2 regions of the Arthrobacter sp. 05L45_2 genome follow, and region 1 is predicted to be linked to the other one. Evidence: predicted binding sites of a transcription regulator. Region 1 holds the regulator's gene; the other holds the start of a gene.

The links. The regulator LexA, encoded in region 1, represses DNA repair genes until DNA is damaged. The targets are predictions, from matches to a motif close to TCGAACANNTGTTCGA.
Region 2: ruvA (Holliday junction branch migration protein RuvA) is a predicted target of LexA. The motif match lies at 1,748-1,763, and genes of this name have one in related genera.

The regions. Positions count from the first base shown of each region.
Region 1 is NZ_JBFTNO010000119.1:44-7,876, forward strand. It holds gene AC1DHD_RS10385 (ATP-dependent DNA helicase) at 240-2,219, shown strand; gene lexA (transcriptional repressor LexA) at 2,303-3,052, opposite strand; gene AC1DHD_RS10395 (LysM peptidoglycan-binding domain-containing protein) at 3,470-3,862, shown strand; gene AC1DHD_RS10400 (histidinol-phosphate transaminase) at 3,996-5,114, shown strand; gene hisB (imidazoleglycerol-phosphate dehydratase HisB) at 5,183-5,809, shown strand; gene hisH (imidazole glycerol phosphate synthase subunit HisH) at 5,806-6,564, shown strand; gene AC1DHD_RS10415 (hypothetical protein) at 6,565-6,723, shown strand; gene priA (bifunctional 1-(5-phosphoribosyl)-5-((5-phosphoribosylamino)methylideneamino)imidazole-4-carboxamide isomerase/phosphoribosylanthranilate isomerase PriA) at 6,774-7,520, shown strand; gene AC1DHD_RS10425 (SseB family protein) at 7,533-7,833, shown strand, end outside.
Region 2 is NZ_JBFTNO010000081.1:7,782-11,825, reverse strand. It holds partial or broken gene pdxT (pyridoxal 5'-phosphate synthase glutaminase subunit PdxT) at 1-376, shown strand, start outside; gene AC1DHD_RS08420 (YebC/PmpR family DNA-binding transcriptional regulator) at 380-1,135, shown strand; gene ruvC (crossover junction endodeoxyribonuclease RuvC) at 1,132-1,710, shown strand; gene ruvA (Holliday junction branch migration protein RuvA) at 1,840-2,484, shown strand; gene ruvB (Holliday junction branch migration DNA helicase RuvB) at 2,477-3,598, shown strand; gene yajC (preprotein translocase subunit YajC) at 3,812-4,044, shown strand, end outside.

The DNA.
Region 1 (7,833 bases):
GATCATTAGCCTCGACCATGTGGAAGCCGGCACCAGGGCCGTGGTGATGGTACGCGAGGGCCTTGCGGCCGAACTGGACGCCTTCCTCAGCAATGACTGAACCAGCAGTAGCCGGGGAGGCGGCAGCATCGCCTGACGCCGGCCGGTCAGAAGACGGAACGTCCACAACAGGCGCATCCAAAGGCGGCCCGTCCGGCGAGGATTTCGTGGTTGAACTCCTCGACCGGGCGGTCGCCGGGATGGGCGGCCAGAGCCGTGAGGGCCAGCACGAAATGGCCCGGCAGGTGGCGCGCGCCATCGACACCGGCGACCACCTGCTGGTCCAGGCGGGCACCGGAACCGGCAAGTCCCTGGCGTACCTGATTCCGCTGATCGCCCACTCGCTGGTCAGCGACAAACCCACCCTGGTTTCCACCGCCACCCTCGCGCTGCAAACCCAGATCGTGGGCAGGGACCTCCCTCGTCTCCTGAAAACCATTACGCCGGCCCTGGAGCGGCCGGTGAAAGTCGCCCTGGTGAAGGGCCGCGCCAACTACGTCTGCCGCCACAAGCTCGAGGGCGGCTTCCCGTCCGAGGAGCCCGCGGAAGGCCAGCTTTTCTCCCTCGGCGAGGACACCTCCGTACCGCACTTCGCCGCAGCCATGGGCGGGCCCTCATCCCAGCTGGGCAAGGAAGTGGTCAGGCTCCGGGAGTGGGCCGAGGAGACCCAGACGGGCGACCGTGACGAGCTTCTGCCGGGCGTCACCGACCGCGCCTGGCGCCAGGTGTCCGTCACCTCGATGGAATGCCTGGGGGCGCAGAAATGCCCCCTCGCCGCCGAGTGCTTCAGCGAACTCGCCCGGCAGAACGCCGCCGACGCCGACGTTGTGGTCACCAACCACGCCATGCTCGCCGTCAGCGCCTTCGAGGGCCTCGCGGTGCTGCCCGAATACGACGTCGTTGTGGTGGACGAGGCGCACGAGCTCCAGGACCGCGTCACGGGCGCCGTGTCCGGGCAACTGTCCGTCGCGATGGTGCACGCCGCGGCATCCGGTGCCCGTAAGCACACCGGGATCACCGTGGATGCGCTCAATACCGCCGCCGCCAACCTCGAACTCGCCATCGAAGGTGTCCCAAGCGGGCTGATGCCGAACGGCCTGAACAGCGAACAGCTGGACTGCGTTGACCAGCTCCGCGACGCCTGCCGCGCCGCGCTCTCCGACTCCAAGGGGGATAGCGCCACGCCGGCCGACGGCGGCCGGCAGCTCGCCCGCTCCCGCCTGATGGTGATCCTGGAGCTGTGCGAACGGCTCCTGGCCGCCAAGGAAAACCGCGAGGTGGTCTGGTTTTCGCGCAACAGCAGCTTTGACCCGCAGCAGGGTTACTCACAGCCGGATGACTCCGCGCCGGCCCTGGTCAACATCGCCCCGCTCAGCGTCGCCGGGCGGCTGCGCGAAGGGCTGTTCGCGGACCACACAGTCGTCCTGACCTCGGCGACCCTCGCCATCGGAGCGGCATTCGAGCCCGCAGCCGGGGGACTGGGACTGGTGGGGCCCGGGGCGCCCAGCTGGACCGGCGTCGACGTCGGCTCCCCGTTTGAATATCCAAAACAAGGCATCCTGTACGTCGCCAAGCACCTGCCCAAACCGGGCCGCGGTACCTCCCCGGAGGCCCTCGACGAACTCGAGAAGCTTATCCGCGCCTCGAACGGCGGGGCACTGTGCCTCTTCTCCTCCCGGCGTGCTGCCGAGGAGGCCGCCGAGGCGATGCGGCCCAGGCTGGGCCTGAGCATCCTCTGCCAAGGCGAATCGACCATGACGGCGCTGGTCAAGCAGTTCGCGGACGAGCCGGACACCTGCCTGTTCGGGACAATGTCGCTGTGGCAGGGCGTTGACGTACCGGGTAATTCCTGCCGCCTCGTGGTCATCGACAGGATCCCGTTCCCACGGCCCGACGATCCCCTGATGACCGCCCGCTCCCGGGCCGTGGCACAGTCGGGCGGCAACGGTTTTATGAGTGTCTCGGCGACCCACGCGGCCATCCGCCTGGCGCAGGGCGCCGGCCGGCTGATCCGTTCGACGTCGGACAAGGGCGTGGTGGCCGTACTCGATTCCCGGCTTTCCACCGAGCGCTACGGCGGCTTCCTGCGCGCGGCGCTGCCACCGTTCTGGCCCACCACGGATCCGGCCGTGGCGCTGGCCGCGCTCGACCGCTTGGCCAAGGCCCCGGCCGCCGGATAGGCCGGAAAATTCTGCCCCAACGCCGCAGGTCCCGTCCGGAACATCGGACGGGACCTGCTGAGTTGGTGCTGGGTGGTTCCCGGTTAGAGGGAGCGCAGTACGGACACGACCTTGCCCATGATGACGGCGTGATCGCCGAGGATCGGTTCGTACTGGGTGTTCTGGGGGAGCAGCCAGGTGTGGCCGTCGCGCTGGCGGAACGTCTTGACGGTGGCCTCGTCGTCGAGCAGCGCGGCCACGATGTCACCATTGACGGCGTCGTTCTGGCGGCGGACCACCACCCAGTCACCGTCGCAGATGGCGGCGTCGATCATCGAATCCCCCGCCACCTTGAGCATAAACAACTCGCCGTGGCCCACCAGCTGGCGTGGCAGTGGCATAACGTCTTCCACGACCTGATCGGCCAGGATCGGGCCGCCGGCGGCAATCCGGCCCACGAACGGCACCATCGCGGTGTCGGTGGCGCTGGCCAGTTCCGAGACGGCGAGGCCGCCCACGGCCCGCAGACCGCTGGACTTCTCGACGCCGGAGATGGGGGTGGCGCCGCCGTCCAGGGTTAGCGGCATCAGGACTTCCATGGCACGGGGCCGCTTGGGGTCCCGCCGCAGGTAACCGAGCTTTTCCAGCTGTGAGAGCTGGTGGGTGACGCTGGAGAGGCTGGCGAGCCCCACAGTGTCACCGATTTCGCGCATGGACGGCGGGTAGCCGTTGTCCGTGACCGAACGCTGGATCGTCTCCAGGATCTTCTTCTGCCGGACGGTAAGGCTCTTCGGCGCCCGGCCGGTCTGCGGGCTCCGTTGGGTAGCCCTCCCGCCGGCGGCTTGTGCTGCCATATTCGCCATGCCTTTCCGTTCCGCCCTGCGGACCTTGCCGCCGGGCCGCTGTGGCCTGAAAACCCCCGGGGCCTAAAAATGTCAGACCCCGTTGTTGAACTTGAACTGTCCAACCGCAGGTGAACTCACCAGCGGTTGTTCCGTGATTCAAAAGTAGGCCAGCACACCATGTTTTTCAAACATTTGTTCTAGCGAGTCTCGACAATGTTCGTTCATAGGTGCTAAAACAGAACAAGCAGAGTTCGAATATGTGTTCGAAACCTGTCGACGGGAACCGAATGCAGGTTTCGATTCTGTGTTCTAAGTTTCGCAGTCGCAGGTTCGCCTATGAAGGTCACGCGTTCGATGGTTCGGCCGGTTGGCGGRGGGTACATGGAGTACGCCGGGCGGCACAGAGAGGTCCAGGAGGGCTTAGTTATGTCAGCAGTAAGCGTTATGTCCGGTTCGTTCGGCACCATCAAGTCCCGCACGGCCGTGCCCCAAGCGGCAGCACGCCAGGCGCCCCTGCGGCTGACCCGCCGGGGACGGTTCGTCTTCATCGGCCTGCCGCTGATCGTCCTGGCTGTCATGGTCCTGTCGCTCGCCGGTTTCCTCAACGCCCCCGCCAAGGCGGCCGACTCCGCCGCGGAGCTCTCGGTGACTCCCGCGGTCACCGTCACCGTCCAGCCGGGCGAATCACTCTGGGCGATCGCCGGCGCCGTGGCACCGGAACGCGATCCCCGCGACGTCGTGGCCGACATTGTCCAGCTCAACAACCTCGGCGCCGCCCGCGTGATGCCCGGCCAGCAGCTTTTCGTCCCTTCAAAGTAGGCAGGGCCCCCGCCGGCGAATGACCAGCCGGCGTGTGAGTGAACGCCCCTGGTGAACCCCGGCAGCCCCCACGGGGCGGGCATTCCGGGGTCACAGTTTCGGGGCGGGCCCGGGTCTCACTTAAACTGGGCGGGTGACTGACCAGCTAGAGCGCCTCAACCGACTGCCCCTCCGCACAAACCTGCGGGGCCTGCGCCCCTACGGCGCACCCCAGCTGGACGTGCCCATCCTGCTGAACGTCAATGAGAACACGCACGGGGTCCCGGCCGACGTCCGCGCCGCTATCGCCGAGGCCGTGACCGAGGCCGCCGCGGGGCTGAACCGGTACCCGGACCGCGAGTTCACCGAACTCCGCGAGGCCCTCGCCGAGTATCTGGGCCACGGCCTCGAAGCGGACAACATCTGGGCCGCCAACGGGTCCAACGAAGTGCTCCAGCAGATCCTCCAGGCCTTCGGCGGCCCGGGGCGCACCGCCCTCGGCTTCCCTCCCACGTACTCCATGTACCCGCTGCTGGCCGCGGGGACGGACACCGAATACATCGTGGGAGTCCGCGCCGAGGACTACGGCCTCAGCGCGGAATCGGCAGCCCGGCAGGTCCGCGAACTGAAGCCCAGCGTGGTCTTCCTCTGCTCGCCGAACAACCCCACCGGGACAGGCCTGGGCCTGGATGTTGTGGAGGCCGTCTATGAGGCGGGCCAGGAAAGCCAGACCATCGTGATCGTCGACGAGGCCTACCACGAGTTCGCCCACGACGGCACACCCAGCGCCCTGACCCTGCTGCCGGGCCGCGAGCGGCTGATCGTCTCCCGTACCATGAGCAAGGCCTTCGCCCTCGCCGGCGCACGGCTCGGCTATATGGCGGCCGCCCCGGAGGTCACCGACGCCCTCCGCCTCGTGCGGCTGCCGTACCACCTCTCGGCCATCACCCAGGCGACGGCCCTGGCCGCCCTGCACCACCGCGTGGCGCTGATGGCCGACGTCGAGGACATCAAACGCCAGCGGGACAGGATCGTCTCCGAACTGATCCGGATGGGCCTCAAGCCCGCCGCCTCGGACTCGAACTACGTCTTCTTCGGCGGCCTGGACAACCCGCACGAGGTTTGGCAGGGGCTGCTGGACGCCGGGGTGCTCATTCGCGACGTCGGCATTCCGGGACATCTGCGGGTGACAGCCGGCACTGAGACGGAAACCACAGCGTTTCTGCAGGCCCTCGAACAGATCCTGACCGGCCGCCAAGCACCGTCCGCCTAGACTTAACCCAGGACCCACGCACACCGCCCTGTTCGCCGGGGCGCCGCCTTCATCCAAAGGACACCCACATGAACAACCCCGGAGCAGCCGCGGCCCAGGCCCGGACCGCACGCCTGGAGCGGACCACCAGCGAGTCGTCCGTCCTGGTCGAGATCGACCTCGACGGCACCGGTGTATCGGACATCAGTACCTCCGTGCCGTTCTACGACCACATGCTGACGGCGCTCAGCAAGCACTCCCTGATCGACATGACGGTCAAAGCCACCGGCGACACCCACATCGACGTCCACCACACCGTCGAGGACGTCGCGATCACCTTCGGCGAAGTCCTGCGGACCGCGCTGGGCAACAAGGCCGGGATCCGGCGCTTCGGGGAGGCCACCGTGCCGCTCGATGAGGCCCTCGCCCACGCCGTCGTTGACGTCTCCGGCCGCCCCTACCTGGTCCACGCCGGCGAACCGGCCGGCCAGGAGTACCACCTCATCGGCGGCCACTTCACCGGCTCGCTGACCCGTCACGTCTTCGAAGCCATCACCCTGCACGCCGGCATCTGCCTGCACATGAACGTCACCGCCGGCCGCGACCCGCACCACATCGTCGAAGCCCAGTTCAAGGCGTTCGCCCGGGCGTTGCGCGCCGCCGTCGAACCTGACCCCCGCGTCGAAGGCATTCCCTCCACCAAGGGCGCGCTGTGACCGGAAAAGTGCTCCGCGACGGGGCCATCATCAACCCGGACGGGGACCGGAAGCCGGCCTCGCCCGCAGGCAAGCCCACCGTCACGGTGCTGGACTACGGCTCCGGGAACGTCCGGTCGGCCGTCCGCGCCCTCGAACGCGCCGGGGCCGAGGTCATCCTCAGCGCCAAGGCCGAGGACGTGCTGAACGCTGACGGGCTGGTGGTCCCCGGCGTGGGGGCCTTCGAAACCGTGATGAAGGAACTCAAAGCCGTAGACGCCGTCCGGATGATCGGGCGCCGCGTTGCCGGCGGCCGGCCCGTACTCGCGATCTGCGTCGGCCTCCAGGTGCTCTTCGAGGCCGGGGTGGAACACGGTACCGTCGCCGAGGGGATGGGGGAGTGGCCGGGCAAGGTCGAGCTCCTGCCGGCCGAAGTGGTGCCGCACATGGGCTGGAACACCGTCACGGTGCCGGAAGGGTCACGCCTCTTCGCCGGCGTCGAAAACGAACGCTTCTACTTCGTCCACTCCTACGGTGTGCAGCAGTGGGACTTCGACGTGATCCAGCCGCGGATGGCTGCCCCGCTGGTCACGTGGTCCGAACACGGGGCACCCTTCATCGCCGCCGTGGAAAACGGCCCGCTCTGCGCCACGCAGTTCCACCCGGAAAAGTCCGGCGACGCCGGAGCGCGCCTGCTCCGCAACTGGGTGGACAGCCTGCGCGGCGCCGCCCGCGCCGTTCCGGCCCCGGCCACCGCCCCGGAAGGAACGGCCTAGATGTGGTCCCTGGTCCTCATGGGCCTCGCCGGACTGCTGGTCGGCGGAGCCCTGTCCTTCCGGCAGCAGAAGAGCCCGCTCTGGGTGCAGATCGTGTTTTACGTCCTGGCCGCGATGTCCCTCCTGGCCGCCTACCTCCTGACGCTGCCCGGCAAGTAACCGGCCCCGCAGCGACGAATTCCTGACCCCTAATCCGTGAGGACCCTCCGATGACCACCGAAACCGCGCTGCCCGTCCTTGAGTTGCTCCCCGCCGTCGACGTCGTAAACGGCCAGGCCGTGCGCCTGGTCCAGGGCGAGGCCGGCAGTGAAACCAGCTACGGCACCCCGCTGGAAGCCGCGCTGAACTGGCAGGACCAGGGCGCCGAATGGGTCCACCTGGTGGACCTCGACGCAGCCTTCGGCCGCGGTTCGAACGCGGAACTCCTGCGCGAAGTGGTGGGCCGGCTCGACATCAAGGTGGAACTCTCCGGCGGACTGCGCGACGACGAGTCCCTGGAAAAGGCGCTGGAGCTTGGGGTGGCCCGGGTCAACCTCGGCACGGCGGCGCTCGAGAACCCCGAGTGGACCGAACGCGTGATCGAGCGGTTCGGCGACAAGATCGCCGTCGGCCTCGACGTCCGCGGCACCACCCTCGCCGGCCGCGGCTGGACCAAGGAAGGCGGCGACCTCTGGGAGGTCCTGGGCCGTCTGGAGGACGCCGGCTGCGCCCGCTACGTCGTCACCGACGTCACCAAGGACGGCACGCTCCAGGGGCCCAACGTTGAACTGCTCCGCCAGATGGTCGAGAAGACCGGAAAGCCCGTGGTGGCCTCCGGCGGCATCTCCAGCCTCGAAGACCTCAAGGTCCTGCGCTCGCTCGTGCCCCTGGGTGTCGAGGGCGCGATTGTCGGCAAGGCCCTCTACAACGGCAACTTCACGCTGCCCGAAGCCCTCGACGTCGCCGGCCGCCGCTAGCCCGGACCCTTCATGGAGCCCAACACCCAGCCCGGCCCGCGCGCCCTGCCCGGCCACATCGCCGCCGCCCTTGCCGGGGCGGGCGGCCCGGCCGATTCCGCCGGGCAGCCCTGGGCCGGCCGGAGCCTCACCGGCGAAGACGCCAAGATCCACAATTTCGAGGACGACGACGGCGCTGCCGACGCCGGCTATCTCGCGGCCCTGGCCGATCTCGCTGCCGGCCGCGGGGACGAGGCGGCCGTGGTGGCGGCCCTGGCAACCGCACGGGTGTTCGTGCCGATCGTGGCCACCCTGGCCGAGGAAGCGGAGGCCG
Region 2 (4,044 bases), on a different contig from region 1:
CCTCGCCGGCAACCCGCAGCAGACCTTCGGCGGCCTTGACATCACTGTCCGCCGCAACGCCTTTGGCCGGCAGCGCGAGTCCTTCGAAACCGACCTTGAATTTGCGGGGCTGGAGTTCAGTGCCGATGAATCCGGCGTGGCCCCCGTGCACGCCGTCTTCATCCGCGGCCCCTGGGTGGAGCGCGTCGGCCCCGCCGTCGAAGTTCTAGCGAAGGTGGAACCGTCGAAGGCCGGCCACCCGGAATCCCTCGACGGGACAGCTAGAATTGTTGCAGTGCGTTCCGGCAAGCTGCTGGCCACCTCCTTCCACCCGGAAGTGACGGGGGAGAAGCGCGTGCATGAACTGTTTATTCGAATGATCAGAGGAGAAGCGTAAAGCATGTCAGGCCACTCCAAATGGGCGACGACCAAGCACAAAAAGGCCATCCTTGACAGCCGCAGGGCCAAGTCGTTCGCCAAGCTGATCAAGAACATCGAAGTTGCCGCGCGGATGGGCGGACCGGACCTCTCCGGCAACCCCGGCCTCGAGCTCGCCGTCACCAAAGCCAAAAAAACCTCGGTTCCGGCTGACAACATCGACCGCGCCATCAAGCGCGGCGCCGGGCTCACCGGCGAGGTAGTCGACTACACCGAAATCATGTACGAGTGCCGCGGACCCCAGGGCTCGGCCCTGCTCATCGAGTGCCTCACGGACAATAAGAACCGCGCGGCCTCCGAGGTCCGCTTGGCCATCTCCCGCAACGGCGGCACCATCGCCGATCCCGGGTCGGTCAGTTACCTGTTTTCCCGCAAGGGTGTTGTGTCGCTGCCGAAGAACGGCCTGACCGAAGACGACGTCCTGATGGCCGTCCTCGAGGCAGGGGCCGAGGAAGTCAAGGACAACGGCGAGACTTTTGAAATCCACTCCGAACCGACCGACCTCCAGGCCATCCGCGATGCGCTGAAGGAAGCCGGGATCGAGTACGACACCGACGAGGCCGAGTTCGTGCCCTCGATGCAGGTGCCGCTGGACGTGGACGCCGCCAAGAAGTTCATGAAGCTGGTGGACGCGCTGGAAGAGCTCGACGACGTGCAGAACGTCTACAGCAACGCCGACCTCAGCGACGAAGTACAGGCAGCGCTGGAAGCCGAGTGACCCTCCGCGTCCTCGGCGTCGATCCGGGCCTGACCCGCTGCGGCATCGGCGTCGTGGACGTGGAAAAAAACCGCCGCGCCACGATGGTGGCCTTCGGCGTCGTCGGCACGTCCCCGGACGAGAGCCTGGACCAGCGTCTTCTGGTCATCGCCACGTCCATCGACGAATGGCTGGATAAGCACGAGCCGCACGTCCTCGCCGTCGAACGGGTGTTTTCCCAGCTCAATGTCAGCACCGTGATGGGCGTGGCGCAGGCGTCCGGGGTGGTGATCGCCGCGGCGGCGCGCCGGGGCATCCCGGTGGCGCTGCACACGCCGTCGGAAGTCAAAGCGGCAGTGACCGGCAGCGGCACATCCAACAAGGACGCCGTCACCAAACTCGTCACCAAGATCCTCCGGCTGGACGCCCCGCCGCGGCCGGCCGACGCCGCCGACGCATTGGCCCTGGCCATCACGCACGCGTGGCGGGCCGGCAGCGGTGCGGCGGTAGCCACAACGGGCCCCGGAAGCCAGTCGCTGACCCCCGCCCAGCGCGCCTGGGCAGCGGCGGAAGCCAAAGCGCGCCGGGCGCGGTGAATGTCCCGCCGTCCCGACGCACTGCTTGGTAGGGTATTCGTAGATATGTTCGGATCGCGGGTCCGGCCGGTTAACACTGGCTGAACCAGCACCAGCCGGAAGTCCGGCTGAAAACCCAGGAGCCAGGCCTTGATCAGTTTTCTCCGCGGAACCGTAGCGCACGTTGGCCTGTCCTCGGCAGTGATCGACCTCAACGGCGCCGGCATGAGCGTCAACGCCACGCCGCAAACCCTCAGCAAACTCCGGGTCGGCGAGGAAGGCAAGCTGTTTACCTCCCTGATCGTCCGGGAAGACTCGCTGACCCTCTTCGGCTTTGGCAGTGACGACGAACGTGAGGTCTTTGATGTCCTGCTCAGTGTGAGCGGCGTCGGTCCCCGGCTGGCCCTGGCCGTCCTCGCCGTCCACGAACCCGAGGCGATCCGCGTCGCCGCGCATTCAGGGGACGGCAAGGCCTTCACCAAGGTGCCCGGCATTGGCCCCAAGGTCGCGGGCCGGATTGTGCTGGAACTCGCCGGCAAGCTGGTGCCGCACGGCACGCCGGGCGCGGCTGTGCCGTCCGTCTCCGCAGAAAGTGTGTGGAAGCCCCAGGTGGTGGCGGCCATGACCAGCCTGGGCTGGTCCGAAAAGGACGCCACCGCCAGCATCGACAAGTCGCTGGCGGATTCGCCCGAACTCGCCGAGCAGGGAAACGTCGCAGAGATCCTTCGCGCCACCCTGCGCTGGCTCGGCCAGGATGGCGCCCGTGCCGGGAACCGGGTAGGCGCGCGTGGCTGAGCCATCCATCGTCGGCGGGGGAGAGGAACCCGAGGAGCGCGCCATCGAGGCGGCCCTCCGGCCCAAGAACCTGCACGACTTCGTCGGACAGCACCGGGTCCGCAAGCAGCTCTCCCTGGTGCTTGAAGCGTCGCGGATGCGCGGCCGCAGTGCCGACCACGTGCTGCTCTCCGGGCCTCCCGGCCTGGGTAAAACAACGCTGTCCATGATCATCGCCGCAGAGATGAATGCCCCGCTGCGGATCAGCAGCGGCCCGGMGATTCAGCACGCCGGCGACCTCGCTGCGATCCTGTCGTCCCTGTCTGAAGGGGAGGTCCTGTTCCTCGACGAGATCCACCGGATGTCCCGCCCGGCCGAGGAAATGCTGTACATGGCCATGGAGGACTTCCGCGTCGACATCGTCGTCGGGAAGGGTGCCGGCGCCACGGCCATTCCGCTGGAACTGCCGCCCTTTACCCTGGTGGGCGCCACCACCCGCGCCGGCCTGCTCCCGGGGCCGCTGCGGGACAGGTTCGGCTTTACCGGGCACCTGGAGTTCTACTCCGTCGAGGAACTCGAACTGGTGCTCCGGCGTTCGGCCGGCCTGCTGGACCTGAAGGTGAACTCCGCAGGTTTCAGCGAGATCGCCGGCCGGTCCCGGGGCACACCCCGCATCGCCAACCGCCTTCTGCGCCGCGTCCGGGACTGGGCGCTGGTGCACGGTGTCGACCAGATTGACGCCCGTTCCGCCTCCGCAGCCCTGGACATGTACGAGGTCGACAAGCGCGGCCTGGACCGCCTGGACCGGGCAGTGCTTGAGGCGCTGATCACCAAGTTCGGCGGTGGCCCGGTGGGGCTGTCCACCCTGGCGATCGCCGTTGGCGAAGAAACCGAAACCGTGGAAACCGTCGCCGAGCCCTACCTCGTCCGCGAGGGCCTGCTGGGCCGGACGCCACGGGGCCGGATCGCGCTGGCGCCGGCATGGACCCATCTTGGATTCGCTGTCCCCGCCGGTGTCTTCGGGCAGGACCCGCTGGACCTGTTCCAGGCCGGCGAGCCGGACAGCGGGCCGGCCGGAAGCGGGGAGTACGCTGCGCCCGCCGCGGACCCGGAATGGATCCGTAATAGTCAATAGCACTCGCTCGTGACCTTTTCCCTTTAGACTGGTATGACGCTCGGCACGTTCGGGCCTTCGTTTCCGTGTGCGGCTACCACTAGCCGCTGCTGGCAGGGCATGGTCTTTCTGCCCCGCCAACTGCCGGGTCCCTACCGGGCGGTTCCGGAACGAGGCGGACGTTGCTGTGAAACCAGCTTGCAAGTACAGAACGGAACTTTCCCCTTGGATCCAATGACAATTCTCCTGTTCGTCATGCTCGGCGTGTTCGTCTTTATGATGTTCCGCCGCAACAAGAAGACGCAGCAGCAGCAGGCGGAGCTCCAGTCGAAGTTCAGCCCCGGTGTTGAGGTAATGACCAGCTTTGGCCTCTTCGGCCGCATCGTCCAGATCGACGACGCCGAGAACAAGGTTGTCCTGGAGCTCTCCCCGGGCAACACCGCCACCGTGCACCGCCAGGCCGTGAC